One region of the Streptomyces sp. NPDC001914 genome, then DNA from elsewhere that is predicted to be linked to it. Evidence: riboswitches for the same ligand, from Rfam matches in the RefSeq annotation. Region 1 holds a riboswitch; each other region holds the start of a gene.

Region 1 (10,147 bases):
TCGCGCTTTACCCCTGGAAAGGTCTAGTCCACTCGCGTGATGGAGACCCTTAATCCGCATTCCGAGACGTGACCGGGGCCGGGGAGGGGGCCCCGAAGGCGGGGAAGGCCCGTGCCGGTCGCCGACAGGCCCCGTACCCGGCGCCTGTCGGTACCGGGGGCTACCGTGCTGTCCATGGAAGAACTGCCCGCGCGTGAACGGAGCATTCTCGCCCTGGAGCGCCGCGGCTTCCCCGGCCCCGGCGCCAAGGAACGCGCCATACGCGAACAGCTGGGCCTCGCCCCGGTCCGCTACTACCAGCTCCTGAACGCGCTCCTGAACGATCCGCGAGCCCTCGCGCACGACCCCGTCACGGTGAACAGACTCCGCCGGGTCCGCGAGTCCCGCCGCGACGAGCGCTGAGACCGCGCGCGGCGAGACCCGGTGGTGGTGCTGGTGCCGGTGGGCCGGACGGCGGGAGCCGGGGGCGGAGGGAGTCGTGAGACCCGGTGCCGGTGGGACGGCGGGCGGGGCGGCGGGATCCGGTGGCTCGGGCCGGGCGGCCGGGGCCTGGGGCGGGGCGGGTGGCGGGAGCCGATGGCGGCGGCGGTCGGCGGGGCGAGTGGTGGGACCCGGTGCTGGTGCCGGTGGTCGGGGGCGGTGCTGGGATCGAGGCATTCGCTGTCCGGGGGTGCCCGGTCGGTCGGGAGTCGGAGGTGTTGCCGCCGCGGCCCCGATAGGGTCGCCCCATGGGCAGCCACCCCGAATCCAAGGACTCCTTGCCGGCTCCGGTGACCCCCGCCGGTCGCGACGCGCTGGAAGCGATCCTCACGCGTCCCGCCAGGACGGTCGTCGCACTCGACTTCGACGGAACCCTCGCCCCGATCGTCCCCGACCCCGACCGGGCCCGCGCCCACCCCGACGCGGTCCCCGCGCTCGCCGCGCTCGCCCCCAAGGTCGCCTCCGTCGCCGTGGTCACCGGCCGCCCGGCCGGGGTCGCCGTGCGCCACGGCGGGTTCGCGGGTGTGGCGGGGCTGGAGCACCTGGTGGTCCTCGGCCACTACGGCGCCGAGCGCTGGGACGCGGTCAGCGGTACGGTCACCGCGCCCGCCCCGCACCCCGGCGTGGCCGCCGTCCGTGCCGAGCTGCCGGGGTTCCTCGACCGGATCGGCGCCTGGCAGGGCACCTGGATCGAGGAGAAGGGCCGTGCGGTCGCCGTGCACACGCGGCGTGCCGCCGATCCGCAGGCCGCTTTCGAGGCGTTGCGGGGGCCGCTGGGTGAACTTGCCGCCCGGCACGGGCTGATCGTCGAGCCGGGGCGCATGGTCCTGGAGCTGCGTCCGCCGGGCATGGACAAGGGGGTCGCCCTTCTGGAGTACATCCGGGAGACCGGTGCCGAGGCCGTTCTGTACGCGGGTGACGATCTGGGGGATCTGCCCGCCTTCGCCGCCGTCGAGAAGCTGCGCTCCGACGGGATTCCCGGGCTCCTGGTGTGCAGCGGCAGCTCCGAGGTCGCCGAGCTCGCCGAGCGGGCCGACCTGGTGGTCGAGGGGCCCGCCGGAGTCGTCCGGCTGCTCGCGGCCATCGCGGCCGAACTCCCCTGACCCGGCCGCTCGTCACCCCGGTGACCCGGCGCGGGTCAGGCTTGTCTCGCCCCCTCCGCCCCTACCCGTCCCGAACCTGGGGCTCCGCCCCAGACCCCGCTCCTCAATCGCCGGAGGGGCTGAACTTTTGCCGGCCGGGGCTGAAATCTTGCACGGCACCCGAGACGTGACCCCCTGGGGCTCCGCCCCGGACCCCGCTCCTCAATCGCCGGAGGGGCTGAACTTTTGCCGGCCGGGGCTGAAATCTTGGGCTGGGACCGCCACCACGATGCACCCGCGGCCGGGATCCGGCGGAAGGGGACGTGCCGGTACATCGATGGCCGTCGCCACTAACGGTCACTTCTCCGTCCGACGGCGGCGGCCTGATGTACCGGCGCGGCCCCGACCCACCCACCGGACCGGAACCGCGACCGCCGCCCGCTCCCGGTCAGGACTCCAGTTCGTGGAGTTGGTCCAGGAACCACTGGGCCGGGGGGAGGGCCGTGGCGGCCGCGGTCAGGCGTTTGGTGCGTTCCGCGCGTTCGCCCGGCTGCATCACGAGCGCCTCGTGCAGCGCCCGCGCCGTCCCGGTCACGTCGTACGGGTTCACGGAGATCGCGTCCTCGCCCAGTTCCTCGTACGCCCCGGCCTCCCGGGACAGGACCAGCGCGCAGCCCTCGTCGGAGACGACCGGGATCTCCTTGGCGACGAGGTTCATGCCGTCCCTGATGGGGTTGACGAGGGCGACGTCGGCGAGCCGGTAGGCGGCGAGCGAGCGCGCGAAGTCGTCCTTCACGTGCAGCACCACCGGGGTCCAGCCAGGCGTCCCGTACTGGGAGTTGATCTCGTCAGCCACGCGCTGCACCTCGGCCGTGTAGTCCCGGTACACCGCGAGGTCCTGCCGCGACGGATAGGCGAACGCCACGTGGACGACCCGCTCGCGCCACTCCGGGTGGTCGTCGAGGAGCTGCCGGTACGCCAGCAGCCCCCGCACGATGTTCTTGGACAGCTCGGTCCGGTCGACGCGCACGATCGTCCGGCGGTCCGCGCCGATCTCCTCGCGCAGCGCGGCCATCCGCTCCCCGACGTCCGCGCGGTGCGAGCGCTCGCGCAGGAACTCGGCGTCCGCGCCGAGGCCGTGCACGCCGACGCGGGTCTCGCGCACCGGCGCCCCGGTGCCGTCCAGGTGCTCGATCGTCCTGGGGGCACCGTCCGGGGGCAGGACGGCGCGGTAGCGGGCGGGATCGGTCTCCTCCGCGCAGCGCATGAACGCGGTGGCCCACCGCCAGGTCAGGAAGGCCACCCGGTCCGCGCCGAGCATGCCCGCCATCAGCTCCGCGCGGATGTCGTCGGGCAGTATCCGGAAGTAGTCCTCGGGCGCCCACGGGGTGTGGGAGAAGTGACCGATGCGCAGGTCGGGGCGCAGTTCGCGGAGCATCCCGGGCACCAGGCACAGGTGGTAGTCCTGGACCAGCACGGCCGCGCCCTCGGCCGCCTCCTCGGCCAGCGCCTCGGCGAAGGCGCGGTTGTAGGTCCGGTACGACTCCCACTGGCGCCGGAACTCCGCGTCGAAGACCGGCTCCAGCGGGGTCTGGTAGAGCAGGTGGTGCACGAACCACAGCACGGAGTTGGCGATGCCGTTGTACGCGTCGGCGTGCGTGTCCGCGTCGACGGCCAGCATCCGTACGCCGTCCTCGTGGACTCCGCGCCGGACGGCCTCCCGGTCACCGTCGCCGAGCGCGGAGCAGACCCAGAGGGCGCCCGCGTCCGGCCCGATCGCCGAGAGTCCCGAGACGAGGCCGCCGCCGCCGCGTCTGGCGTGCAGCGAGCCGTCCTCCCGTACCTCGTAGGTGACCGGGCCGCGGTTGGAGGCGACCAGAATCCTGTGGGCACCGTGCGTTGAAGCCATGCCTCGAAACCTAGCCCCGTCTCGAAACGCTCAAACGCGCCCTTCGGCCGTATGCGATGCCCGGCCGTTCAGGGCCTGACTACGCGGCTTCGCGCGCCTGGTACTCGGAGATTTCGCTCATCGGCGGCCTTTCCTCCGTGTCCACGGAGTACGTGCGCGGCCGGAAACCGTCGCGGTCGCGCTCGAACTGGGTGAGGGAGGGGCGGATCAGGTGCCCGCGTGCCAGCCGGAGCTGTGCGGTGCGGTAGATGGCGGCGGCCATGCGGCCGAGTGCCTGGCCGTCCTGGTGCCGGTGCTTGCGCACCCCGACGTCGACCTGGGCGAGGGCGTCCAGGCCCACCAGGTGCAGGGCGTCGACGAGCATGCCCAGTTCGACGCCGTAGCCGACGGGAAAGGGGAGCTGTTCCAGCAGCGAGCGGCGGGCCGCGTACTCGCCGCCGAGCGGCTGGACGAAGCCCGCGAGCTGGGGCCAGTGCATGTTCAGCAGGGGGCGGGCCATCAGCTCGGTGACCCGGCCGCCCTGCCCGCCGCCGCCGGCCATCGGGCGGTCGTACATGGCCTTGACCAGGTCCACGCCAGGGTCGGTGAGCAGCGGTCCCACGATCCCGGAGACGAAGTCGGACGAGAACTCCCTGAGGTCCGCGTCGACGAAACAGACGATGTCCCCGCTCGTCACGAGCAGCGACCGCCACAACACCTCGCCCTTGCCGGGCACGGCCGGGATGCGCGGGAGGATGTCGTCGCGGTGGACGACCCGCGCGCCCGCGGCGGCGGCGACCGCGGCGGTGCGGTCGGTCGATCCGGAGTCGACGACGACGATCTCGTCGACGAGGGGCACCTGCTGCATCAGGTCGTGGCGGATGATCGCGACGATCTCGCCGACCGTCTCCTCCTCGTTCAGCGCGGGCAGGACGACACTGACCGTGGAGCCGGTGACGCGTTTGGCTGCCATGATCTTGTGGAGCGGGCGGTCGGTCGCGGACCAGGAGCGTGTGCTCAGCCAGCTTTCGACTTCTCTCAGCACCGTCTGCGGCTCCTCACTGTCTGATCACACGCTCTCATCGGCGTGCCCGCTGCGGCCAGCGGCAGATCGATTGCCGTCGTCTCGCGGTTCGGACGACTATCTCAACTGTCCTGGCCTTCGGTTACAGTCTTGAACAACGCGCATGACCATCGCATGTCCTGGATCGTCGGCGCGTATCGTGTTCAACAGTTCAACAATCAAATACCGCTCATCCAGAGGGGCAGAGGGATACGGCCCGATGAAGCCCCGGCAACCCTCCAGCCGGTCTCGTACCGATCGATGTCGATCGCGTCGCGAGGCTCCCGGCTAGGGAAGGTGCCAAATCCGTCTCACGGCGAAGTGCGTCGTGAGGAAGATGAGGAGAAAGGGCCTCGCCTCCATGGCTGCGCAGACAGTTGCAAGCACCACGAACTCCGCCGACGCGGTAGACCTCGGCCCCGCCGCGGCGCTTTCCTGCCGCGAGTGCGGACACCGCGTCCCGCTCGGCCCGCTCTTCGCCTGCGAGGAGTGTTTCGGCCCGCTGGAGATCGCCTACGACTTCTCGGCGTACGACACCGAGGAACTCCGCAAGCGCATCGAAGCGGGACCCGCGAACATCTGGCGCTACGCGCCGCTGCTGCCCGTCCCCGCGGACGTGGCGGACAAGCCGAACATCAACCCCGGCTGGACCAAGCTCGTCCAGGCCGACAACCTCGCCCGTGAGCTCGGCGTCGACGCCGGAAAGCTCTTCGTCAAGGACGACTCCGGCAACCCGACGCACTCCTTCAAGGACCGCGTCGTCGCCCAGGCCCTCGAAGCGGCCCGCGCCTTCGGGTTCACCACCCTCTCCTGCTCCTCCACCGGCAACCTGGCCGGAGCGGTGGGCGCCGCGGCGGCCCGCGCCGGCTTCCGCTCCTGCGTGTTCATCCCGCACGACCTGGAGCAGGGCAAGGTCGTCATGGCCGCGGTCTACGGCGGCGAGCTCGTCGGCATCGAGGGCAACTACGACGACGTGAACCGCTTCTGCTCCGAGCTGATCGGCGACCCGGCCGGCGAGGGCTGGGGCTTCGTCAACGTGAACCTGCGGCCGTACTACGCGGAGGGCTCCAAGACCCTGGCGTACGAGATCTGCGAGCAGCTCGGCTGGAGGCTCCCCGACCAGCTCGTCGTGCCGATCGCCTCCGGCTCCCAGCTCACGAAGATCGACAAGGGGCTCCAGGAGCTGATCAGGCTCGGACTCGTCGAGGACAAGCCGTACAAGATCTTCGGCGCCCAGGCCGAGGGCTGCTCCCCGGTCTCCGTCGCCTACAAGGCCGGCCACGACGTCGTACGGCCGCAGAAGCCGGACACCATCGCCAAGTCGCTCGCGATCGGCAACCCGGCGGACGGCCCGTACGTGCTCGACATCGCGCGGCGCACCGGCGGCGCGGTGGAGGACGTGAACGACGAGCAGATCGTCGACGCGATCAAGCTGCTCGCGCGCACCGAGGGCATCTTCGCGGAGACGGCGGGCGGCGTGACCGTCGGCGTCACCCGCAAGCTCATCGAGAACGGTCTTCTCGACCCGGCCCTCACCACGGTCGTGCTGAACACCGGCGACGGCCTCAAGACCCTGGACGCGGTGGCCTCCGACACCGGGCTGACCGCGACCATCCGCCCGAACCTCGACTCCTTCCGAGAGGCTGGCCTCGCATCATGAGCGTCAACGTCCGCATCCCCACCATCCTGCGCACCTACACCGGTGGCGCCGCCGAGGTGACGGCCGAGGGCGCGACCCTCGCCGAGGTCATCAGCGACCTGGAGAAGAACCACACGGGCATCGCCGCGCGCGTCCTGGACGACCAGGGCAAGCTGCGCCGTTTCGTGAACGTGTACGTCAACGACGACGACGTGCGCTTCGAGCAGGGACTGGAGACGGCGACCCCGGACGGCGTCGGCGTCTCGATCATTCCGGCCGTCGCCGGAGGCTGATCGTTACCCTCGGTAATGCCGAACACATTGCGTTCACATAATTGCCCCCTCCGTGAGACAAGCGGAGGGGGCAATTCTGTAGGGTTGAACGCGCTAGAGTTGGGGAAGTCGCGCCGATCTGGATGTTGGTTTCATGCCGGACGCATATGAGTGACCCTTCGGCGGGCGACAAGAAGTAGCCAAAATGGCTCACCTTTTTGGGCATTTTATGGCATTTGCGGGGCCCGACTTGCCCCGAATCCTTGCGCATTCTCCGCATATCATTGATCGGCCATGCCCAGAATTCTCGTCCGATTGACCTGTTGCAGAGGGCAGTTGGACAGATACATTCAGCCGCGGTCGACGCGTTCCGGCGCACACCCCCAACCGTTGGGGGGTGAGGTCTGACCCGGATCCGCGAAGTGTGGATCTGTGCAAGGGCCAGTAATAGGGGAGTTAGGCATGGCTCAGGGCACCGTCAAGTGGTTCAACGCGGAGAAGGGGTACGGCTTCATCGCGGTCGACGGTGGTGCGGACGTCTTCGTGCACTACAGCGCGATTCAGATGGACGGCTACCGCACCCTTGAAGAGGGTCAGCGAGTGGAGTTCGAGATCTCGCAGGGCCAGAAGGGTCCGCAGGCGGACATGGTCAAACTCGCCGTCTGATCGGGCGCGAACGACCACCGACTCACTCACGCACGAGGGGCCCGCATCCCGCAGGGGATGCGGGCCCCTCGTGCGTCCCCGGCCGGTCCTGCCGCGTGGCGCGTGCGCCCGCGTGCCCGCGAGCCCCCTCGGCCGGGGCGTCGCGCGGAGGCTGCCCGGCGGCCCTGTTTTGCTGAGAGGCGCTTGCACTCGCAGGGGTCGAGTGCTAATCATTGGCGTTAGCACTCTCCGAGTGAGAGTGACAGAACTTGGATCGGGCCGGCGAGGCTCACGGGCCTGTGGGGCAAGGAACCACAGGGCTCGGGGGCCGTCCGTCGCGGGCGCGGGCGCGATCCGGAGCAATCCACCCCGTCCGGGAGGACCACTTCACATGGCCAAGATCATCGCGTTCGACGAGGAGGCACGGCGCGGTCTCGAGCGCGGGATGAACCAGCTCGCCGACGCCGTCAAGGTCACCCTCGGCCCCAAGGGCCGCAACGTCGTCCTCGAGAAGAAGTGGGGCGCGCCCACGATCACCAACGATGGTGTTTCCATCGCCAAGGAGATCGAGCTCGAGGACCCGTACGAGAAGATCGGCGCCGAGCTGGTCAAGGAAGTCGCCAAGAAGACGGACGACGTCGCCGGTGACGGTACGACCACCGCGACCGTTCTCGCCCAGGCGCTCGTCCGCGAGGGCCTGCGCAACGTCGCCGCCGGCGCCAACCCGATGGCCCTCAAGCGCGGTATCGAGAAGGCCGTCGAGGCCGTCTCCGGTGCCCTGCTGGAGCAGGCGAAGGATGTCGAGACCAAGGAGCAGATCGCTTCCACGGCCTCCATCTCCGCCGCCGACACCCAGATCGGCGAGCTCATCGCCGAGGCGATGGACAAGGTCGGCAAGGAAGGCGTCATCACCGTCGAGGAGTCCCAGACCTTCGGTCTGGAGCTGGAGCTCACCGAGGGTATGCGCTTCGACAAGGGCTACATCTCGGCGTACTTCGCCACCGACATGGAGCGTATGGAGGCCGTCCTCGACGACCCGTACATCCTGATCGCGAACTCCAAGATCGCGAACGTGAAGGACCTGCTCCCGCTCCTGGAGAAGGTCATGCAGTCGGGCAAGCCGCTGCTGATCATCGCCGAGGACGTCGAGGGCGAGGCCCTGTCGACCCTGGTCGTCAACAAGATCCGTGGCACCTTCAAGTCCGTCGCCGTCAAGGCCCCGGGCTTCGGTGACCGCCGCAAGGCCATGCTCGGCGACATCGCCATCCTCACGGGCGGCGAGGTCATCTCCGAGGAGGTCGGCCTCAAGCTGGAGAACGCGGGTCTGGACCTGCTGGGCCGCGCCCGCAAGGTCGTCATCACCAAGGACGAGACCACGATCGTCGACGGCTCCGGCTCGGCCGACCAGGTCGCCGGCCGTGTGAACCAGATCCGTGCCGAGATCGAGAACTCGGACTCGGACTACGACCGCGAGAAGCTCCAGGAGCGTCTGGCGAAGCTGGCCGGCGGCGTGGCCGTCATCAAGGCCGGTGCCGCCACCGAGGTCGAGCTCAAGGAGCGCAAGCACCGCATCGAGGACGCCGTTCGCAACGCGAAGGCGGCCGTCGAGGAGGGCATCGTCGCCGGTGGTGGCGTGGCCCTGCTCCAGGCTTCCTCGGTCTTCGAGAAGCTCGAGCTCTCGGGTGACGAGGCGACCGGCGCCAACGCCGTGCGTCTGGCCCTGGAGGCCCCGCTCAAGCAGATCGCCGTCAACGGTGGCCTCGAGGGTGGCGTCATCGTCGAGAAGGTGCGCAACCTTCCCGTCGGCCACGGCCTGAACGCCGCGACCGGTGAGTACGTCGACATGATCGCCGAAGGCATCATCGACCCGGCGAAGGTGACGCGCTCTGCCCTGCAGAACGCCGCCTCCATCGCCGCGCTGTTCCTGACCACCGAGGCCGTCATCGCCGACAAGCCGGAGAAGGCCGCCGCGGCCGCTCCGGGCGGCATGCCGGGCGGTGACATGGACTTCTGATCGACCCCGTCGATCAACGTCCTGACGTTCCGAGGGCGGCACCTTCCCGCGAGGGAGGGTGCCGCCCTCGGGCGTTTCCCGGCCCGGACGCCTGCCCCTGCCCCGGACGCCTGCCCCGGGCGTTCGCCGGGGACGGTACGGCCCGTTACGTGGCCCGGATCACAGGGGTGAGTGCGGGGGCGGCGGAATGCCTCGCCCGGTGCGGAGGTTGACGCTGACGAGCAGTCGATGCATGTGCACATACCGCATGGAATCTCCTGTTTCGCAGACAGCCCGACGTCATACCGCCCACCTCCCCGAGGAGCCCCCACGTGACCGCTGACGCCGCGTCCCGCGCAGCCGAGATCCTGGCCCGTCCCATCTCCATCAACGGCCTGACCGTCCCGAACCGGATCGCCATGGCCCCGATGACCCGGATGTTCTCGCCGGGCGGCGTACCGGGAGAGGACGTGGTCGGGTACTACTCCCGCCGCGCCGCCGCGGGCGTCGGCCTGATCGTCACCGAGGGCACCTACGTGGGCCACGACTCGGCCGGGCAGAGCGACAGCGTGCCGCGCTTCCACGGCGAGGACCAGCTCGCCGGCTGGGCGAAGGTCGCCGACGCCGTGCACGCGGGGGGCGGCACGATCGTCCCGCAGCTGTGGCACATCGGCATGGTCCGCAAGGCGGGCGAGCCGCCCTTCGCCGACGCCCCGCCGGTCGGCCCCTCCGGCCTCTACAAGGAGGGCGCCGAGGTCACCGGCAAGAGCATGACCCAGCAGGACCTCGACGACGTCATCGAGGCGTTCGCCAAGGCCGCCGCCGACGCCGAGCGCATCGGCTTCGACGGTGTCGAACTGCACGGTGCCCACGGCTACCTGCTCGACCAGTTCCACTGGGCGGGCACCAACCGGCGCGAGGACGCCTACGGCGGCGACCCGGTGGCCCGTACGAAGTTCTCGGCGGAGATCGTCGCCGCGGTGCGGGCGGCCGTCTCGCCCGAGTTCCCCGTCATCTTCCGCTACTCGCAGTGGAAGCAGCAGGCGTACGACGCCCGCCTCGCGGAGACCCCGGAGGAGCTGGAG
Region 2 (10,147 bases), on a different contig from region 1:
AGCTTCACCCAGCCCGTCGGACGCACGACGTAGGCCGCGGCCGCCACGTCCAGCGGATCCGCGGCCGGGGGCGGCGCGCCCGAGTCGAGAGCCCCGACGAGCTCGGGCTGGGTCTCTCTGAGCTTCTCGGCGATGCGCTGTCTGAACAGCGGGTCCGTCTCCAGGGCCGTCGCCATCGCGTTGCCGGCGAACTTGGCGCGGCGATTGGGGGCGAACCGGGCGTACTGCCTCAGCTGTGCGGGCAGTTCGGACACCGTCAGCCCGCCGAAGCCGTCCGAGACGATCTGCACGACGCGTCGGCGCACGCCGTCGGGCAGCGGACGGTCGAGCACCTCGGCGGTGCCGTCGTCCGGCTCCCCGCCTGTGGTCTCCACCATCCGTTTCACCCCAATATCCGTGCGGGGCCCGCTCCGTCAGGAGCCGGCGCCCGGCCTGTCCACGAGTTCGACCTGATCCACCGCGTTGCACCAGCGGCACCGCACCGACTCGATGGTCTCACTGACCACCTCGCGCTCCTCCACCTTCGGCTCACCGGCCAGGTCCAGGTGCACATACTCGACGACCTTCGACGAGCGGGTCACGTCGAAACGCGTGAGGTTGCCGCAGAGGGTGCAGCGCCAGCGGGTCTTCGCATCGGGCAGGGGAACTGTCATAGGGCAGCCGCTTTCCTTCTAGTGTCCGTCCGGCGCCGGTCTCCCGGTGCTTTGGCTCGTAACCCTACGGCCTGGCGGGTACTCGACGCTCGGGTGTCCACGGCGGCGAGGCGGTCTGTGCGCATCGGTGCGGTTACGTCATGCTCTGCACCATGATCGGCAATTGGAGTGCGACGGTCCGCAGGGCGCTGCGGGGCCGGTCCGCGCCGGTGACGTACGGACTGATCGTCCTGTGCTGTCTGATCTTCGTGATCGGCCCCGCCTCGGGCCTCGATCCCGCGTACGGCACCGGGGACGAACTGCTGGTCGCGCAGCGGGCCTACTTCCGCCGCTGGGGCGTGGTGCCGGCCGCCCTGTTCGACGGGGCCCCGGGCGAGGCGCTCACTCCCGCGACCGCCCTGTTCATCCACGGGAGCTGGCTCCATCTCCTGGGCAACATGCTCTTCTTCTACGTCTTCGGGCTGATGACCGAGGAGCGCATGGGCCATCTGGAGTTCGCCCTGTTCTACCTGGGCTGCGGGTATCTGGCCCTGCTGGGGTACGCCGCCGCGAACGCGACCTCGCAGCAGTCCCTGGTCGGGGCCTCCGGGGCGATCTCCGCGGTGCTCGGCGCCTTTCTGTACCTGTTCCCCGGGGCCCGGGTGACCAGTCTCTTCCCGTTCCTGTTCTTCCTGCCGCTGCGGTTCCCGGCCTGGGTGGTGCTGCCGTTCTGGTTCACCCTGCAGTGGCTCGCGGCGGGCCGCAGCAGCTCGGGCCCCGGGGTCGCCTACCTGGCCCACCTCGTGGGCTTCTCCCTGGGCTTCGTGTACGCGTGGGCGCGCTTCCGGCGGCGTCCGGCCGTCGTGCCCGCCCGGGCGGTGCTGCCGGGGCCCCCGGTGGAGCGGCCGGGTCCGGGGGACCGCGAGTAGGGTGAGATCCCCAGCAGCGGCCCCCTAGGGAGAGAACCAGCCGTGATCACCGCGATCGTCCTCATCAAGACCAGCGTGGACCGCATCCCCGAGATCGCCGAGTCGATCGCGTCGCTGGAGAGCGTCAGCGAGGTCTTCTCGGTCACCGGCACCTACGACCTGATCGCCATGGTCCGGGTCCACGCCCATGACGACCTGGCGGACGTCATCCCCGGCAGGATCAGCAAGATCCCGGGTGTCGAGGCGACGGACACGCACGTGGCGTTCCGTACGTACTCCCAGCACGACCTGGAGGCGGCGTTCGCGATCGGTCTCGACTCCTGACCGACGCGGCGCCGCCTCCGGGCGGGGCGGGGGCGGTCGTCAGACCGCCGGGACGCAGCGGCCGTCCTCGGTGCGGTACTGCCAGCGCGCGCCGTCCTCGACGAGCTCGCGCACCGCGCGGACGAACCGCTCGACGTGCTCGTCGGGGGTCCCGGCCCCGAAGCTGACGCGGATGGCGTTGAGGGACTTCTCGCCGGGGGCCGCCTCGGGGGCTCCGCACTCCCCCGCGGTCTCCGGGTCGCTGCCGAGCAGCGTGCGCACGAGCGGGTGGGCGCAGAAGAGGCCGTCGCGCACCCCGATGCCGTACTCGGCGGACAGCGCGGCAGCGAAGTGCGAGCTGTTCCAGCCCTCGACGACGAAGGAGATGACGCCGACCCGCGGGGCGTCGTCGCCGAAGAGGGAGAGGACCCGGACCTCGGGGACCTCGGCGAGGCCCGCGCGGACGGTACGGATCAGGTGCTGCTCCCGGGCGACGAGCTTGTCGAAGCCCTCGTCGGTGAGCGCCTTGCAGGCCGACGCGATCGAGTAGGCGCCGATGACGTTCGGCGAGCCGGCCTCGTGGCGGGCGGCGCTGTCGTGCCACTCCACGTCCACGCCGCCGTCCGCGCGGCGGGTGACCTTGCGGCTGGCCCCGCCGCCCGCGAGGTACGGGTCGGCCTCGCGCAGCCAGTCGGAGCGGCCCGCGAGGACACCGGAGCCGAAGGGCGCGTACAGCTTGTGCCCGGAGAAGGCGACCCAGTCGACGTCGAGGTCCTGGACCGACAGCGGGTGGTGCGGGGCGAGCTGTGCGGCGTCGAGGACGATGCGGGCTCCGTGGGCGTGGGCGGCCGCGGCCAGCTCGCGCACCGGCCACAGCTCGCCGGTGACGTTCGAGGCGCCGGTGACGCAGACCAGGGCCGGGCCGTAGGGGTCCCGGGCGGCGAGGGCGCGCTCCAGGGTCTCGACCGCCTCGCCGGGGGTGCGCGGGGCGTTCAGGTAGGTGACGCGGGCGTCGCGCCAGGGCAGCAGCGAGGCGTGGTGCTCGGTCTCGAAGACGAAGACCTGGCAGCCGGCCGGGAGGGCCGCGGCGAGCAGGTTGAGCGAGTCGGTGGTGGAGCGGGTGAAGACCACCTGGTCGCCGGCGCGGCAGTCGAGGAACTCCGCGACGGTCCTGCGGGCGTTCTCGAAGAGGTCGGTGGAGAGCTGCGAGAGGCAGCCGGCGCCCCGGTGGACGCTGCCGTAGTAGGGCGCGTACGCGGCCACGTCGTCCCACACGCGCTGGAGGGCGGGCGCGCTGGCGGCATAGTCGAGAGCCGCGTAGGTCACCTCGCCACCGGTGACGAGCGGGACGGTGACATCCCGGCCGAGAACGGGCAGAGGGGCACAAACAGCCTGGTCGGCGGCAACGGTGGAAGCGGACATGGCGAGCTCCTGTGAGAGGCAGGCGGGATCACCGCGCGAGCCGGCCGCCGTCGGGCGTCGCTCAGCGCGGGAAAGGGTGAAAGGGGGTGTGCGGAGGCGGGGCTCGGCGCCCTAACGCATTCGCTTGCTCACAGAAGGCTCCCTCGAACGACCAGGACCCCTGGTTGTCCGCCCGGAGAGCGGGAGGGGTCCGCGCTTGCCGTAGGCCTCGCTGCCTACGGCCTGGTCTTCACCCGGGGCACCCCGCCACGGACGGAGGGTTGCCGGACAGCCGGCCGGGGCCTGATGGCTGTCACTCATGACCTGGTACAGCATCTTGCCAGAGGATCTTCTCCGCGCAAGACGCAGTCCACGATCCGGACTGCGTCTCGCGCGGCGCTCTCGGCGGTCAGGCGTTGCTGGCGGCCACCCAGCGCTCCAGGGTGCGCTTCGCGGCACCGGAGTCGATGGCCTCGGCCGCCCTGTCCATCTGGTCGCGGAGCTGCCCGGCGAGCGGCCCGCCGGTCGGCGACAGGGCCACCAGGGCCGCCGCCGAGTTCAGCAGGACGGCGTCCCGTACGGGCCCCTTCTCGCCGTCCAGCAGGCGTCGGGCGACCTCCGCGTTGTACGAGGCGTCGGCGCCGCGCAGGGCCTCCACCGGGACGATGTCGAGCCCGACGTCGCGGGGGTCGAAGCGCTCCTCGGCGACCTTGCCGTCGCGGACGACCCAGACGTGGGAGCCCCCGGTGGTGGTCAGCTCGTCGAGGCCGTCGTCGCCGCGGAAGACCAGCGAGGAGTTGCCGCGCTCGGCGAACACGCCCGCCACGATGGGCGCCATCCGGGGGTCGGCGACGCCGACCGCCTGGGCCTTCACGCGTGCCGGATTGGTCAGCGGTCCGAGCACGTTGAAGGTGGTGCGGATGCCCAACTGGCCGCGGGCGGCGGCCACATGACGCAGCGCCGGGTGGAACTTGACCGCGAAGCAGAAGGTGATCCCGGCCTCCTCGGCCACCTCGGCGACCCGCTTCACCGGCAGCTGGAGATTGACGCCGAGCTTCTCCAGGACGTCCGAGGAGCCGGACGCGGAGGACGCGGCCCGGTTGCCGTGCTTGACGACCTTGGCGCCGGTGCCGGCCACCACGATCGAGGACATCGTCGAGATGTTGACGGTCTTCGCGCCGTCGCCGCCCGTTCCGACGATGTCGACGGTGTGTCCGGGCACCTCGATCACGTTGGCGTGCTCGTACATAGCGCGGACGAGTCCGGCGATCTCCTGGACGGTCTCGCCCTTGGCCCGCAGGGCCACCACGAAGCCGGCGATCTGCGCGTCGGTCGCCTCGCCGCGCATGATGCGGTCCATCGCCCAGGCCGTGTCGTCCGCACTCTGGTCGCGGCCTTCGAGCAGTCCGTTCAGTACGGCGGGCCAGGAACGGCCCGCCGCGGTGTCGCCTCCAGCGGGGTTCACAGCGCTCATGGTCGCTCCTGGGTTCGTGGGTCACGCGGTCGCGGGTGACACGGGTCGGGGTGACGCGGGGTGGATCGCCCCGCACCACCGGGTGAGTCCACCCTATCCAGCCCGGGGGACGGCAAAGAGCCCCGTCCGTGTCATGGACGGGGCTCCTGCCGTGGCGGACAGCCGGGGATCAGTGGTGGCCGTGGCCGCTCGTGATCTCCTTGTACTCCTCGACGGTGGGCTTGGGGATCTGGCCCTCGTCGCCGTAGAAGCCCTTGCTCATCTTGGCGCGCAGCTTCTGCGTGCCCGAGACCTTGCGCTCGACACCGTTCTCGTCGACCGTCGGGCCGATCTCGGCCGGCTTGTACTGCTCGTGCGCGGTGAGCGTGTGCAGCGCGTCCTGGCTGAGCGGCTCGTGGACCTCGATGAACTCACCGTGCGGCAGGCGCTTGATGATGCCCGACTCGCGGCCGTGCAGCACCTTGTCCCGGTCCCGGCGCTGGAGGCCGAGGCAGATCCGCTTGGTGGCGATGAAGGTCAGCACCGGCACGACGAAGAACGCGATCCGGACGAACCAGGTGATCGAGTTGATCGACAGGTGGAAGTGCGTGGCCCAGAGGTCGTTGCCACCGCCGATGAGCAGGACGAAGTACCAGCTGATCCAGGCGGCGCCGAACGCGGTCCGGGTCGGGACGTTGCGCGGGCGGTCCAGGATGTGGTGCTCGCGCTTGTCGCCGGTGACCCAGCCCTCGATGAACGGGTAGACCGCGATCGCGACCAGGACCAGCGGGAAGATGACCAGCGGGATGAACACACCCAGGACGAGCGTGTGACCCCAGAGGTTGATCTCCCAGCCCGGCATGACACGGATCAGGCCTTCGGAGAAGCCCATGTACCAGTCGGGCTGGGCGCCGGTGGACACCTGGTCCGGACGGTAGGGGCCCAGGGCCCAGATCGGGTTGATCGAGGCGATCGCCGCGATGGCCGCGATGACACCGAAGACCAGGAAGAAGAAGCCTCCGGCCTTGGCCATGTAGACCGGCAGCAGCGGCATGCCGACGACGTTGTTGTTCGTCTTGCCGGGGCCCGCGAACTGCGTGTGCTTGTGGTAGAAGACCAGGATCAGGTGGCCGACGACCAGGCCGAGCATGATGCCCGGCAGCAGCAGCACGTGCACCGAGTAGAAGCGGGCCACGAAGTCGCCGCCCGGGAACTCGCCGCCGAACAGGAAGAACGACAGGTACGTGCCGACGATCGGCACGGACAGGATCGCGCCCTCCATGAAGCGGACACCGGTGCCGGAGAGCAGGTCGTCCGGGAGCGAGTAACCGGTGAAGCCGGTGAACATGCCGAGGACGAACAGCAGGAATCCGAAGACCCAGTTGACCTCACGGGGCTTGCGGAACGCACCCGTGAAGAACACGCGCATCATGTGCACGAACATGCCGGCGAGGAAGATCAGCGCGGCCCAGTGGTGGATCTGACGGATCAGCAGACCACCGCGCACATCGAAGGAGATGTGCATGGTCGAGTTGAACGCCTCGGACATCAGCTGGCCCTGCAGCGGGACGTAGCTGCCGTGGTACTCCACCTCGTTCATCGACGGGTGGAAGAACAGGGTCAGGTACACACCCGTGAGGATGATGATGATGAAGCTGTAGAGGCAGACCTCACCCAACATGAACGACCAGTGGTCGGGGAAGATCTTGCGCATGTTGGACTTGGCCAGGGAGTAGATCCCGAGGCGGCCGTCGGCCCAGTCGGCGACCCGCTCACCGGCGGGTGCCTTCTCGCGCGAGGAGCGCGAGTCGGAGGTGGTGGTAGTGCTCATCCGCGCTCCCAGAATGCAGGACCGACGGGCTCTTCGAAGTCGCTGAGCGCTTCGAGGTAGCCCTCAGCGTTCACGCCGATCTGCAGCTGGGGCAGGGCGTGACCGGCCGGGCCGAAGATGACCCGGGCACCGTCGGAGAGGTCGAAGGTGGACTGGTGGCACGGGCACAGCGCGTGGTGCGTCTGCTGCTCGTACAGGGAGATCGGGCATCCGACGTGGGTGCAGATCTTCGAGTACGCCACGATGCCCTGGTAGGACCACTCGAGTTCCTGCTTGTCCTTGATGTCCTCCGGCTGGAGCCGGATGATCATCAGGGCCGCCTTGGCGATCTCCTTCTGGAAGTCCTCGTCGTGCTCCTCCAGGCCCTCGGGCTTGGCGAAGGTGAGCGAACCGACGGCCAGGTCCGAAGGACGCAGCGGCTCGTTCGTGTTCATGTTGACGAGGAGCTTGCCCTTGGACCACAGCGTGTGGCGCAGCTTCGTGCCGGGCAGCGGACCGAGGTCGCGCAGCAGCATGACGCCGGAGAGCGGGAACAGGGCCAGCGCGCCGAACATCGTGTTGCGGATCAGCTTGCGGCGTCCGAGCGCGGACTCCGTGGCACCGTCCTTGAAGTCGGCCAGGACCTTGGCCTTGACCTCGGGCGCCGCCTCGATCGGGTGACGCTCGTCGGCGATCTCCACGTCGGACATCAGGGTGCGGGCCCAGTGGACCGCGCCCGCGCCGATCGCGAACAGCGCCACACCGAGGCACATGCCCAGCGCGAAGTTCAGCGCGCTGATGTGCCCGATCGGGAACACGTAGATCGACTTGTCGTTCGGGATCGCCACGTACGAGGCGATGAAGCCGACGGTGGCCACCATCGACAGCACGAACAGCATGGCGACCAGACGCTCGGACCGCTTGGCGGCCCGCTCGTCGATGTCCTGGATGCGGTGCTCGTGGGGCGGAAGCCCCGGGTCCGCGAACGGGTTCTGCTCGTCCGCGACGGCTACCGGACCGTGACCGTGACCGGCGTGGTCGTCGGAGGCCCGCTCGGCGGGCACGTTCTCTTCTGGAATGTCTTGGCTACTCATGACTTCTTGGCCTTTGCGGTCCGAGCGGCGACCCAGACGGCGACGGCGACCAGGGTTCCGAGGCCGAAGACCCAGCCGAACAGGCCCTCGCTGACCGGCCCGAGGCCGCCCAGCTCAAGACCGCCGGGGCTCTCGGTGTCGTCACCGTTGACCGCGTCGAGGTACGCGATGATGTCCTGCTTGTTCTTCTCCGTCAGCGTGGTGTCGGGGAAGGACGGCATGTTCTGCGGGCCCGTCTGCATGGCCTCGTAGATGTGCTTCGGGTCGACACCCTCCAGGCTCGGCGCGTACTTGCCGTGCGTCAGCGCGCCGCCCTTGCCGGTGAAGTTGTGGCACTGGGCGCAGTTGGTACGGAAGAGTTCACCGCCCTTGGCGATGTCCGCGCCCTCGGGGCTGACCTGGTTCTTGGTCGGGATCGCGGGGCCGGCGCCGAGCGAGGCGATGTAGGCCGCGAGCTGGTCGATCTCGGCCTGGGTGTAGATCACCTTCTTGCGCGGGATCTGAGCGCCCGGCTGCTGGGCCGGCATACGGCCGGTGCCGACCTGGAAGTCGACCGCCGCGGCGCCCACACCCACCAGGCTCGGACCGTCGGAGCTGCCCTGACCGCCGGTGCCGTGGCAGCTTGCGCAGCCCACGGAGTACAGCTTCTGGCCCTCGGTGATGCCGAGGGACTGGGCGGTTTCATCGGCCTGCGCCTTGCCCGCGGGTGCGAACGCGGCGTACAGCCCCCCGGTGGCCGCCAGCGCGAGGAGTAGGACGACGACCGCCGCCAGCGGATGGCGTCGTCGTGCGGAGAGCTTTTTCACGGATTACCCCGGTGTCAGGATCTTCTGCGTCGGTGCTTCTGGATGTTTCGGGCGGTGGGCCCGATTACTTGATCAGGTAGATCGTGGCGAAAAGGCCGATCCAGACGACATCGACGAAGTGCCAGTAGTAGGACACGACGATGGCGGCGGTCGCCTGCTCGTGAGTGAACCTCCGAGCCGCGTAGGTGCGACCGAGGACCAGCAGGAAGGCGATGAGTCCGCCCGTCACATGCAGTCCGTGGAAGCCGGTGGTCAGGTAGAACACCGAGCCGTACGGGTCGGAGGAGAGCGAGAGCCCGTCCTTCTTGACCAGTTCGGTGTACTCGAAGACCTGACCGCCGATGAAGATCGCACCCATGATGAAGGTGACGATGAACCACATCCTGAGCTTCTTCACGTCCCCGCGCTCGGCGGCGAAGACGCCGAGCTGGCAGGTCAGGGAGGAGAGCACCAGGATCGTGGTGTTCGTCGCCGAGAACGGAAGGTTCAGGCTGGACGCCATTTCCTTCCAGTGATCCGGCCCGGTCACCGATCGCAGGGTGAAGTACATCGCGAAGAGGGCCGCGAAGAACATCAGCTCGGAACTCAGCCAGATGATGGTTCCGACGCTGGTGAGGTTCGGCCGATTGACCGACGGGTGCGCGTGCCCGGTTTCTACTGTCGTTGCTGTCGCCACGACCGACATTATGTCGGTCGCTTATCCCGCCCTCACGCCGGGGGGTGCCGTTCGGGGTGTTGACCGGGTGTGTCCAGCCCGGATGGACCATCGAAGCCGTGTCCGAACCGGTGTTGACGAGGTGTTCAAGGGAGTAGCATCCGCGCATCGGGCCGGGGACGATCAGCCCGGTGCGCACGATGTCCGTACGACGCTGACGTCTCGGAGGAAGAATGCAGCCGACCGCCACGGTGCTGGTCTACAGCGACGACTCCAACACCCGCGCGCAGGTGCGGCTCGCCACCGGGCGCAGGCCCGCCCCGGACGCTCCGCTCGTCGAGTTCGTCGAGTGCGCGACGCCGGCCGCCGTCATCAGGGAGCTCGACAAGGGCGGCATCGACGTCTGCGTCCTGGACGGCGAGGCGGTGCCGATGGGCGGCATGGGGGTGTGCCGGCAGATCAAGGACGAGATCTTCAACTGCCCGCCGGCGCTGGTGCTCATCGGGCGCCCGCAGGACGCCTGGCTGGCCACCTGGAGCCGCGCCGACGCCGCGGTGACGCTTCCGGTCGACCCGGTGGAGTTCGCCGCCTCACTGGCCTCCCTGCTGCGTCGCAGGAACCTTCAGAGCGCCTGAGCCACCCGTGCCCCGCCAGGGCCTGTCCGCACCGCTCCCGTCGTCCGTACGAGGGGAACCGGCGGACAGGCCCCGGGGCGCGTTCTCAGACGCTCTCGGGGCGCAGTCTGGCGCGCTGGGCGGGGCTGGGGGCGTCCGGGGACCCGGCCACGAGCGCGCTGCCCTCACGCCAGTTCTTCCAGTCGAGGTTCCAGTCGCCGAAGCCGTTGCCGAACGCGTCCATCGTCTTGCCGTCGGAGTTGACGACCTTGACGATGTCGCCCTCGTTGAACGTGTTGAAGAACCACTCGGCGTTCTCCGTGCTCATGCCGGTGCAGCCGTGGCTGACGTTGGCGTAGCCCTGGGAGCCGGTCGACCAGGGTGCGGCGTGGACGTACTCACCGCTCCAGGTGACCCGGGTGGCGTAACGCACCTCCAGGTCGTAGGAGT
Region 3 (10,147 bases), on a different contig from region 1:
CCCACCGCGACGGTCTTGCCGGCGAGGTTCCGGTAGTCGCCGTCGAAGTTCCAGGTGCTCTTCTTCGGCACCTCGAAGGCGAGGTTGTCCTGGCGGTACGAGGCGAACTCGTACTTCTTCTTGCGTTCCTCGGTGTCGGTGACGTTCGAGAAGGCGACGTCGACCTTGCCGCTGTCGATCCCGACGAACAGGTTCTCCCAGGTGGAGTTCTTGACGACCGGCTTCAGCCCGAGGACCGCGGCGACCAGCTTGCCGAGATCGGGTTCGCTGCCGGTGAGCGTCTTCTGATCCTGTCCGACGAAGTTCAACGGCGGCGATCCGGCGGGCAGTGCGCCGATGCCCACCACCAACGTGCCTCTTTCCGCGACGGACTTGGGCAGCTCGGCACTGATGGACTTCACCTCGGAGACCTTCAACGTGGTTTCCTTCGCTGCCCCGTTCGAGAGCGCGCCCACGGTCACGGTTCCGGCCGCGTCGGACCGCGTCCGGGTGGCGGCGTCGCTGTCCGCGCCGCAGGCCGCGAGGGAGACGGCGAGGGAGGCGACGGCCGCGGTGGCGGCGACGCCGCGGAGGGCTGTGCGGTTCAGGCTGTGGGTGCGCATGGCTGTCCTTGTCGAGTGTGCGATGAGAGATGTGGGGGAACGGTCCCGGCGGGCCGCCGAATCGGGGGTCCGCCCCGACGCGGGTCGGGGCGGCAGGGCAGGGAACACCTCGTCGAGCGGTGTCCCGCTGCGCGTCGGACATGAAGCGGTCGGAGCACCGTCAGAGCACCTTGCTCAGGAACTCTCGGGTGCGTGCTTCTCGCGGACGGTCCAGCACCTGCTCGGGCGGACCCTGTTCGACGATGCGCCCGCCGTCCATGAAGACCACACGGTCGGCGATCTCACGGGCGAAGCCGATCTCGTGGGTGACGATGACGAGTGTCGTGCCGCTGTGGGCCAGGTCCTTGATGACCGCGAGGACTTCGCCGACCAGTTCGGGGTCGAGCGCGGACGTGGGTTCGTCGAAGAGGATGACTCCGGGACGCAGGGCGAGGGCCCGGGCGATGGCCACGCGCTGCTGCTGACCGCCGGACAGCTGCCGGGGGTAGGCGGCGGCCTTGTCGGCCAGGCCCACCCGGGCGAGCAGATCACGGGCGAGTTCCTGCGCCCCGGCCCTGGACAGCCTGCCGGTCGCCACCGGGGCAGCGGCCACGTTGTCCAGAACGGTCAGGTGCGGGAAGAGGTTGAAGTTCTGGAACACGAACCCGATCCGGCTGCGCTGGGCCAGGATGACCCGCTCGCTCAGCTCCTTGAGACGGTCGCCGTGCCTGCGGACGCCGATGAGCTCGCCGTTCAGGCTGACGTGGCCGATCTCGGGCTTCTCCAGGTGGTTGATCACCCGCAGGAGGGTGGACTTGCCGGAGCCGGACGGACCGAGGACGACCGTCACCTCGCCGGGCCGGACGGTCAACTCCACGCCGTCCAGCACCTGTTGGGACCCGTACCACTTGTGCACGTCGTGCACCTCGACGGCGGCCGGCCGCACGTGCAGCCCGTCGTCGATCTCGGCGGCCGGGTCCGAGGCCGCGTGCGAGGCCGGGGCCGGGTCCGCGGCCGGGTGCGTCACCGGGGCGGAGGCTGTCGACGCCGCGTCCGTCGCCCGGACGGAGGCAGTCGGCGCCGCGTCCGTCACCTCGCCGGCCGGGGCCGTCCGCGTCTTCACCGTCGTCGGATTCGTCTCGCCGCTCATATCGCCGTCTCCCTCCGGAACCGGGCTCGCACCTCGCGCAGACCGTTCCGCGCCTTCTGCAAAGGGGTCGGCGGCAGGGTGCGCAGGGCGCCCCGCGAGTAGTGCCGCTCGACGTAGAACTGGATGACGGACACGACACTGGTGAGGATCAGGTACCAGGCGGTGGCGACGAGGAGCAGCGGCACGATGTCGCCGGGGTAGGTGCTGCCCATGCTCTGCACGGAGCCGAAGAGGTCGAGCAGGGACACGTAGAAGACCAGCGAGGTGCCCTTGATGAGACCGATCAACTGGTTGACGTAGTTGGGGGTGATGGAACGCAGCGCCTGCGGGAAGACGATCTTCGCGAACTGGTACCGCTTCGGCAGACCGAGGGCGGACGCCGCCTCGTGCTGGCCCTGGTCGACGGAGAGGATCCCGCCGCGCACCACTTCGGAGGCGTACGCGGCCTCGTTCAGGCTCAGTCCGACGACGGCGACGGCCATGTCGGTCGCCAGGCGGGACTCGTCGAAGGTGAAGAAGGCCGGCCCGAACGGCACTCCGACGCTCAACGTCTGGTACAGCGCGCTGAAGTTGTAGAGGAAGAGCAGGACGACGATCAGCGGAACCGACCGGAACAGCCAGGTGTAGACCCAGCTCACCGCCCGCAGCACCGGGCTCCGGGAGAGCCTGGCCAGAGCCAGCAGGACACCGCCCAGAAGACCCAACACCGCGCTGTAGAGGGCGACTTCCAGGGTGATGAGCAGACCGTCGAGAATCGTCGGGCGCAGGAACCAGTACTGGAAGCGATCCCACTGGTAGAAGGGGTTGGTCACCAGTCCGTGGGCGATCTGGGCGACCAGCACCAGCACGACGGCCGTGACGATCCAGCGGCCGGGCCGCCGCAGCGGCAGGACCCGCTGGGCCGCCGGACGTTCGGACGCGGCGGGGAGGTCGGTACGGGGGATCGCCTCGGCGGGCGGTGCTGATCCGAAGGACACAGCGGCGCCTGGAGGTTGGCTCATGGAGAACTCCAGCGGATTCGGACACCCCGGACCACGGAGCGGCGGCGCACCGCCGAGCGGGACGGCTCGGTACACGGCGATGCGCGGGCACAGGTGGGACGAGGGCTGGGCGGGGAAGGGGCGTTGCGCGACCACGGCGGCCGCCGAGGGCTGGAGCCGTCAGCGCGTGGCCGTCAAAGGCCTGCGGTGATCAGAGACCTGAGGACATCGAAGACCTGAAGTCGTCGAAGACCTGAAGTCGTCGAAGACCTGAGGTCGTGAGAGACCTGGAGGAACCCTCGGCTCGGGACGGCCGAGGACTCGGAGAGACCGTCAGCCTCGGCTGAGGGAGCGACACGTGCCCGGACACAGGGCGCTGTTGACGCGCAGCAGGTCCACGGCCCGGTCGGCGCACAGCACATCGCGACCGAGGCGCCGCCATGCGGCCGTCCCGTCTGCTGCGTGCATCGCCGTCACCATTTCTTCTCCGGCCGAAAGGCATCCTGTGGTGGGCCGCACGTTAGGCCCGCCCCGAAAAGAATGTCAATGCGGGTGACCACCAGGTGAGACCGTGCGTCCGGCCTTCTTGACGGCGCAACAGAGCGCGCCGAGACTGTCATGGACGGTCACGATTGTCAGCGCCCACGGCGCGGGTTCGCCCCGCTCCAGTGGTCATCGGCCCCGGCCCGCTGACAGGCAACCCTTCCGCCGCGACGGGGTGCCCCGGGTGACGACCGGGTCCCGCCGGTGCGGCGGGGCAAGCGTGGTCTCGCGTCTCGCGAGCCCTGAGCCGGGACCGGTGGGAATTGCCCAAGAGCGGTTTGACGAGGCGCCTGCACATCGACCTCCTGCGCGTCTCCAGCGCTTACTGATCCGCGACCGGTCCGTTAGATCCGGACCGGTGCGACAAGCGCAGTCATTCCGCATCCGGCCGCCGGTGCCCACAAAGCGGCGGTGGCTTCCGTCTTCCCCCAGGGAGAGTCATGCCCGAGACAGCTTCGCGCCCGTCAAACACTGCCAACTCACGCCCCTGTGACCAGATCTCGCTCCCGTCGGCCGCTCCGCGGCTCAAGCAGGCGACGGCGTCGTCCGCACTCCCCCACCGCGTCGACAGCCGCATCGGTGTCGGTCTGGCGGGCGGCTTCTACCCGGCTCCACACCGCTACGAGCTGTATCTGGCGCAGAGTTGTCCGCCCTCGCTGCGCATCGCCATCACCCTGGGACTGCTCGGCCTGCGGGACTCGGTCGCCACCACACTCGTGGCGGACGCCGCGCGGACTCCCGACGCCTTCGCCTCACTGCGCCGTGCCTACGAGGCCACCGAGCATCACTTCGACGGGCCGCTCACCGCGCCCGCCCTGTGCGACCGGTGGAGCGGACGCATCGTCAGCAACCACACGCCCGCCATCCTCCGCGACCTGGCCGGTCTGCGCTCGGGTCACACCACGACGTGCCCGTCCACGCTCTGTCCGCCGCCCCTCGCCGCGGACATCGAAGCCCTCCGCGAGCTGCTGGACCGCGCCGTCACCCTGGCCGCCCCGCCCTCGGAACTCGCGGCGGCCCTGGAGCTGCTGGACTGCCGGCTCTCCTCGCACGCCTACGTGCTGGGCGAATCCCTCACCGCGGCGGACGTGGACGTATGGACGGCGCTCACCGGTCTCGGCCGGTCCCGCGCCCTCGGCTCGCGCCCCCGGCTCCTGGACTACGTACGGCGTCTCGGTGGTCACCCGGCCTTCCGGCACGGGAGCGACCTGGTGCCCCTGACCGCGGCCGCCTGACCCGGACGGCGGGTCCGGCTGCCGGGCAGGTGGGTGTTTCCGCGCGCGCGACGAGCGCCGGCGCGGAGCCACCGGCCCGGCGGTCGGACCAGGCCGTCGCACGGAACCGCCCGGCGGCCGGACCCGACCGTCACACGGAACCCCGCCGCGACCAGACCCCACAGTCACACGGAACCCACCCGCGGCCGTACCCCACAGTCACACGGAACCCACCCGCGGCCGGGCCCGACAGTCATACGAAACCCCGGCGCGGACCGATCACTCGCGCGGGACCAGCAGAATGCTGACCCCGTTCACGGTCGACGTCCATCGCCGGCCCTGCTCAACGACCTCCCGCCCCGGACCCAGAATGCGGTCCTGGAGCAGCAGCGCCGAGTCGCGGAGTTCCTCCCACGGCTCGGGCGTCTCGAAGGCACGTCGGGACCGCTCCACGGAGCCGATGAGAGAGCGGCATGCCGCCTCGACGTCGGGGACGTTCTGTCCGGCCGAGCCGACGCCTTCGAGCGACCACGTCATCCACAGGTGGCCCATGGGATCACTCTGTCCCATCCCCGCGGGCGACGCATGCCGGCCTCGCGAGCACGGCCGACGGCCACGAGGCGCTGACCAGCACGCGTAGGCAGTCACGGTGAATTTGGGCAATCCTGGCTAAAGCCGCCTCATCAGGGCGTGTCCCGTGCCGCGTCGCCGGCTGTCCGCACTTCGATGTGGAATCCACGGCCTCGCGAACCGAACACCGGCGAGCCGCCGGACCGGGCCGCCCGGTTCGCCGTGCCCGCTTCCCGCCCGGTCCGGCGCAGCCGCCACCCCACAGGACCCGGTCCAGGCAGGCGTTTCCATGGAACCCGCACCCCCCGTTCTCCGGCCGCTTCCCCGGCCGACGCCCCCGGCATCGCCCGCCCCCGCGCCCGGTGGATCCGCCGGAGCCACGCGCCTCGGCCGGCTGGACGCCCTGCGCGGGATCGCCGCGCTTCTCGTGGCGGTCGACCATTCCTCGTACTCCTTCATGGCGGAGTTCCGGGGGCAGGTGATGCCGCAGATCGACATCGGCCGGTACGGCGTCATGCTGTTCTTCCTGGTGAGCGGTTACGTCATCCCGGCCTCGCTGGAGCGCCGGGGCTGCGTCAGGAGTTTCTGGATCGGCCGGGCCCATCGCATCTACCCGCTCTGGGCCGTGGTGGTGGGTTCGGTACTGGCGCTGAATCTCGTGGGCCTCGCGCACCTCGGGGCCCGTTTCGACGGACAGAATCCCGTCACGGTGGCCGTGGCCCACGCCACGCTGCTCCAGGAAGTACTGGGGACACCGAGTGTCGTCCTCGTCCTGTGGACCCTGTCGTACGAACTGGCGTTCTACCTGCTGGTGGTCGCCCTGTTCACGGTCCGGCTGCACCGGCGCTCGGCGACGGTCGCGGTGTCTTTGGGAACGCTGGCCGCCGTGACCGCGACCGTGGCGTTCGTGCCACCGGCGTCCGCGCTGTCCTCGGCGGTCGGCAGGGGGCCGCTCATCGCGCTCGCCGCGACGGTGCTGGTGGTCGCCGTCCTCTGCGGGAGTTCCCGAAGGTCCGCGCTGCGGGTGCCGGGGGCCGTGGCGGGAGGCGTGCTCGCGCTGGTCCTGGTCCCCTTCAACGGCACCGTTCCCCTCTGGGAGGGCCTGGTGATCCTGGCCGTCATGTTCCTCGGCACCGCCGTCCAGCGGGCGGAGAGCGGGACGGGCACCTGGCCGCGCGCGGCACTCACCGCCGCGGTGGTGGTGATCTGCTCCGTGGGGAGCGCGTACGCGAACGGTGACACGGACCGGTTCGCGACGCGCGGCTGGATCACGGCCTTCCTGCTGGCCGTACTCACCTTCGGACTGGCCCTCGCGCTGCGCCGCCGGAGATTCCCGCGTGCGCTGATCTGGCTGGGGACGGTCAGCTACTCGGTCTACCTGGTGCATCCGGTCCTGCTGGCGGTGAGCGACGGCGTGATCGGCCGGCAGCGGCACGACGAACCCGTACTGGAGGCGGCCTTCCTCGCCGTGCTGCTGGCGTCCTGCGCGCTGACCCATCGCTTCGTCGAGGTACCGGGCATGGCACGGGGCCGGGAGCTGATCCGCCGCGCCGAAGAGGGAAGGGGCGGCAACCTTTCCGCCTCCGGCGGCGACTGACGGGCGTACCAGCGGCCCGACCCCGAACGGATGCGCATGAAGGAAACGAGACAGGCCGCCCGTCGGCGCGGACGGCGGCCGACGCTGAGGGCCGTCACCCCCGTCGCGCTGTTCGCGGTCGGGGCGCTGGTCTGTCTGGTCGTGGCGTTCCGGCCCGGCGGCCAGGCCGATACGGGACGGGCCGCGGACTCGGCGGTCACCGGTTCCCGGGGGACCAAGGCTCCCGGCCGGGAGTCTCCGGACGGATCGACGTCCCCCGCGGCGACCCGGTCGGCGAGCCCGGACGGCTCCCCGACCGCTACGGCCCGTACCTCGACCGCGTCCGCACGGCCGTCGGCCTCGGCCGCCTCCCGGGCCACGAAGACGACCGCCCCGCTGGCGGGACGGATCCGCCCGGGCGTCGGCTACCGGGGAGTGGCGACCACGTACGACGCCGGGACCGGCGACGGCGCCTGCTCCTACGGTCCGAGCGACGAGCTCATGACCGCGGCGATGAACCACACCGACTACGAGACGGCCGAGGCCTGCGGGGCCTACGTGCTGGTGCGCGCCGACGGCGGTGCGAGCGTCACGGTCCGGATCACCAACGAATGCCCGACGGGCTGCGTCCCCGGCCAGCTCGATCTGAGCGCCCCGGCGTTCGCCCGGCTCGCGAACCCGGCGGCCGGCCGGATCCCGATCACGTGGAAGCTGCTGAGCCCCGGCGACTCCGGCACGCTCTCCCTCCGGTACAAGACCGGGTCCAGCCGCTACTGGTGCGCGCTCCAGGTGATCGGCCACCGGAACCCGGTGGCCCGGCTCGAACTCCGCTCCGGCGGCGTGTGGCGGCAGCTCCCTCGCACCGACTACAACTACTTCCTCGCCGAGGACGGCGGCGGCTGCGGAGGCCCGGTCCGGATCACGGACATCTACGGTGAGCGTCTGACGGTCGACGGCATCGCGCTGCGGCCCGACGCCGTGCAGCCGACCCGGCTCCAGTTCGCGGGCCACTGACCGGGCTCCGTGCGCGGGCCACTGCCCTGGCTCCAGTGCGCGGGCCACTGACCCGGCCCGTCCCGTGCGGGGCGACCGCGCCCCGTCGCACGCCGTGGCGCGGTCGGGACGGTTCTTCCCCGGAACGGGCTCCGTCTCCCGCCGTCCGCGTCCGGGACGGCTACTCCGCGGCCCTGCCGCAGCCCACACCGGCGGCGGGCGGCCGGGGCGGTGAGGGAACGGTGACCGAGCCACCCGCGGCGATCGCGGACCCCGACTCGGCGGGGTCCGGCTTGCGGAGCAGCAGCAGGGCCGCGTCGTCGTGCAGCCTGCCGCCCACATGGGCCTGGAGCTCGGCGTCGAGCGCGGCGAGCGTGGAGGCGGGCTCGTCGGACACGTGCCGGGCCAGACCTTCGGCGAGGGCGTAGAACTCCCGGCCGTGGTCACGGGCCTCGGTGACCCCGTCCGTGTACAGCAGCAGCTGGTCGCCGTCGGCCAGGGGCAGCACCTGAAGGCTCGGGGTCTCCCCCGTCAGAGCGCGCAGCCCGAGCGGCGGAGCGGGGTTCACGGGGTCGACCGACACGACGCTCCCGGACGAGCTGACGTGCAGCGGAGGGGCGTGTCCGCAGTTGACGACCTCCAGCCGGTCCGGTTCCGGGTACCCGGCGACCACGGCGGTGACGAAGTCGTCGTAGCCGAGGTTGCGCGCCAGACTCCGCTCGATCCGGGCCACGACGGTGAGGAGGTCGGGCTCGTCGTAGGCGGCCTCGCGGAAGACACCGAGCACGAGCGCGGCGGTGCCCACGGCGGGCAGGCCCTTGCCCCGGACATCACCGATGATCATGCGGACCCCGTACGGCGTCGGCACCAGCGCGTAGAGATCCCCGCCGATCCGGGCCTCGGCCGCGGCGGCGCTGTAGCGGACGGCCACCTGGAAGGGGCCGACGTTCGAGGGTATGGGCGCGAGCAGAGCGTGCTGGGCGGCCTCCGCGACGGAGCGGACGGCCGCGAGGACCCTCTCGCGGCGCCAGCGGAGCGCACTGGCCAGGGCGCTCGCCCCGGTGACGGCCGCCAGGGCGGACAGGACGGCGATGAGCTCGTCACCCGGAACCCCGTCCCGGGAACCGAGCAGCGCGCTCAGCGTCGCGGCCAGGAAGCCGACGCACAGGACTCCGAGCGGCCGGCTGGTGGTGGCGGCCAGCGCGGGTCCGGCTGCCAGCAGCGGCAGCCAGATCATCCCCGCTCCACCGGCCAGGTCGATGAGCACGATGGCCCCGACGATCAGTAAAGGCAGCACCGGGGTGCCGAAGGCGAGGTGGGCGGCGCGCTTGCGGGCCGCCGCTCCGGAACCGACGCCTCGGTTCCTGAACGTCCGCGGCCAGTGCTCGCTGCCGTGCTCTCGGGCCTGACTCATGTTCGTCCGCAGTCCTCACCTGGGTTCATCCCTGAAATGTCCGGTTGGTCTAGGAAAGACGTTCGGGATGTGGTCCACAAGCGCGGGGATTTCAAATAGTGAGCGACAGGCTTCTGGTCACCCGGTTCGCGGTCGGGATCAGTCGCGTCAGGACCTCGTCGAGCCGGGGGAGCCGCTCGGCGGGGAGCGATACGCCCAGCGAGCCCAACGTGGCCCCGCTGTACACGGGTACGGCGACGCAGACGGTTCCGAGAGCGTACTCCTCCAGGTCCGTGACGGCCGGGGCCACCGGCGACGAGGCCAGATGACGCAGCAGTTCACGTCGGCTGGTGATGGTCCGAGGAGTGAGATCGGGAAGGGCGTGGCGGGCGAGATAGTCGTTGCGGGACTCCTCGTCCAGCTCCCGCAGGACGGATTTCCCGAGCGCGGTGGCGTGCCCGGCGTCCTCGAAGCCGACCCACAGGTCCACCCGGGGCGCCCGTGGCCCGTCGACGATCTCGGCGACCCTGATCTCGCCCTCCTCGTAGAACGTGAGGTAGGCGGCCGAGGCGAGCTCGTCCCGCAGAGCGGCGAGCGTCGGCCGTACCCGGCTGAGCAGCGCCTGTCCGCGGCCCTGGGTGCGCAGCGTCTGCACCTTGTCACCGAGGATGAACCCGCCGTCGTCGAGTTTGCGGATGTATCCGTCGTGGACGAGGGTCCGGAGCAGGTGATAGGCGGTGGCCAGGGGCAGCTCGGTCTCCCGTGCGAGCTGTTTGGCGGGCGCGCCGTTCTCGTGCGCGCTCACCGCCTCCAGAAGGCGGAAGGCCCGCTGGACGGAGGTGATGAGCGTGGGCCCGTCGCGAGCTCCCATCCCACCAGCGTGCGCCGAGCCCACGAGAGTGGCAAGACGTCACCGCTCCGGCCCCTCCGCGCGACGAACCCGACACACCCGGTTACGACGCCTCCGCCGCCGAGGACACCAGGAGCGCCGGCCCGCGCCCCCGGAACGCCGGCCGTCATCCCGGCGTTCCGGGGACATCGCCGCCCGGCGGAGCGCCGGTCTCGAACGGGGCGCAGGCAGCGACCCGCCCGGTGGGACGACCACCTCGGACAGGGCCCCGGCGCCTCGGCCGGGCGGCCGCGCGCA

What was found. Region 1 has a riboswitch for S-adenosylmethionine ahead of thrC (threonine synthase). Riboswitches for the same ligand answer to the same signal wherever they lie in the genome.
Region 2: it holds a riboswitch for S-adenosylmethionine, as region 1 does, so the genes downstream of both, ACFYYF_RS23865 (aminotransferase class V-fold PLP-dependent enzyme) here and thrC (threonine synthase) in region 1, are expected to answer to the same signal.
Region 3: it holds a riboswitch for S-adenosylmethionine, as region 1 does, so the genes downstream of both, ACFYYF_RS14680 (putative leader peptide) here and thrC (threonine synthase) in region 1, are expected to answer to the same signal.

The regions. Positions count from the first base shown of each region.
Region 1 is NZ_JBIASW010000011.1:185,303-195,449, reverse strand. It holds gene ACFYYF_RS28745 (DUF3263 domain-containing protein) at 175-402, shown strand; gene otsB (trehalose-phosphatase) at 729-1,583, shown strand; gene ACFYYF_RS28735 (trehalose-6-phosphate synthase) at 2,011-3,471, opposite strand; gene ACFYYF_RS28730 (glucosyl-3-phosphoglycerate synthase) at 3,551-4,495, opposite strand; SAM riboswitch class I at 4,701-4,857, shown strand; gene thrC (threonine synthase) at 4,875-6,173, shown strand; gene ACFYYF_RS28720 (MoaD/ThiS family protein) at 6,170-6,445, shown strand; gene ACFYYF_RS28715 (cold-shock protein) at 6,887-7,090, shown strand; gene groL (chaperonin GroEL) at 7,461-9,083, shown strand; gene ACFYYF_RS28705 (NADH:flavin oxidoreductase) at 9,395-10,147, shown strand, end outside.
Region 2 is NZ_JBIASW010000008.1:256,810-266,956, reverse strand. It holds gene ACFYYF_RS23885 (NYN domain-containing protein) at 1-377, opposite strand, end outside; gene ACFYYF_RS23880 (hypothetical protein) at 414-653, opposite strand; gene ACFYYF_RS23875 (rhomboid family intramembrane serine protease) at 806-1,561, shown strand; gene ACFYYF_RS23870 (Lrp/AsnC ligand binding domain-containing protein) at 1,604-1,885, shown strand; gene ACFYYF_RS23865 (aminotransferase class V-fold PLP-dependent enzyme) at 1,925-3,286, opposite strand; SAM riboswitch class IV at 3,474-3,590, opposite strand; gene trpD (anthranilate phosphoribosyltransferase) at 3,675-4,739, opposite strand; gene ACFYYF_RS23855 (cytochrome bc complex cytochrome b subunit) at 4,909-6,549, opposite strand; gene ACFYYF_RS23850 (Rieske 2Fe-2S domain-containing protein) at 6,546-7,622, opposite strand; gene ACFYYF_RS23845 (c-type cytochrome) at 7,619-8,428, opposite strand; gene ACFYYF_RS23840 (heme-copper oxidase subunit III) at 8,493-9,113, opposite strand; gene ACFYYF_RS23835 (hypothetical protein) at 9,317-9,718, shown strand; gene ACFYYF_RS23830 (Ig-like domain-containing protein) at 9,804-10,147, opposite strand, start outside.
Region 3 is NZ_JBIASW010000004.1:491,084-501,230, forward strand. It holds gene ACFYYF_RS14660 (ABC transporter substrate-binding protein) at 1-602, opposite strand, end outside; gene ACFYYF_RS14665 (amino acid ABC transporter ATP-binding protein) at 763-1,527, opposite strand; gene ACFYYF_RS14670 (amino acid ABC transporter permease) at 1,728-2,732, opposite strand; gene ACFYYF_RS14675 (hypothetical protein) at 3,045-3,179, opposite strand; SAM riboswitch class IV at 3,336-3,481, shown strand; gene ACFYYF_RS14680 (putative leader peptide) at 3,518-3,583, shown strand; gene ACFYYF_RS14685 (cell envelope biogenesis protein OmpA) at 3,695-4,489, shown strand; gene ACFYYF_RS14690 (hypothetical protein) at 4,748-5,020, opposite strand; gene ACFYYF_RS14695 (acyltransferase family protein) at 5,328-6,635, shown strand; gene ACFYYF_RS14700 (expansin EXLX1 family cellulose-binding protein) at 6,672-7,628, shown strand; gene ACFYYF_RS14705 (PP2C family protein-serine/threonine phosphatase) at 7,789-9,021, opposite strand; gene ACFYYF_RS14710 (IclR family transcriptional regulator C-terminal domain-containing protein) at 9,113-9,871, opposite strand.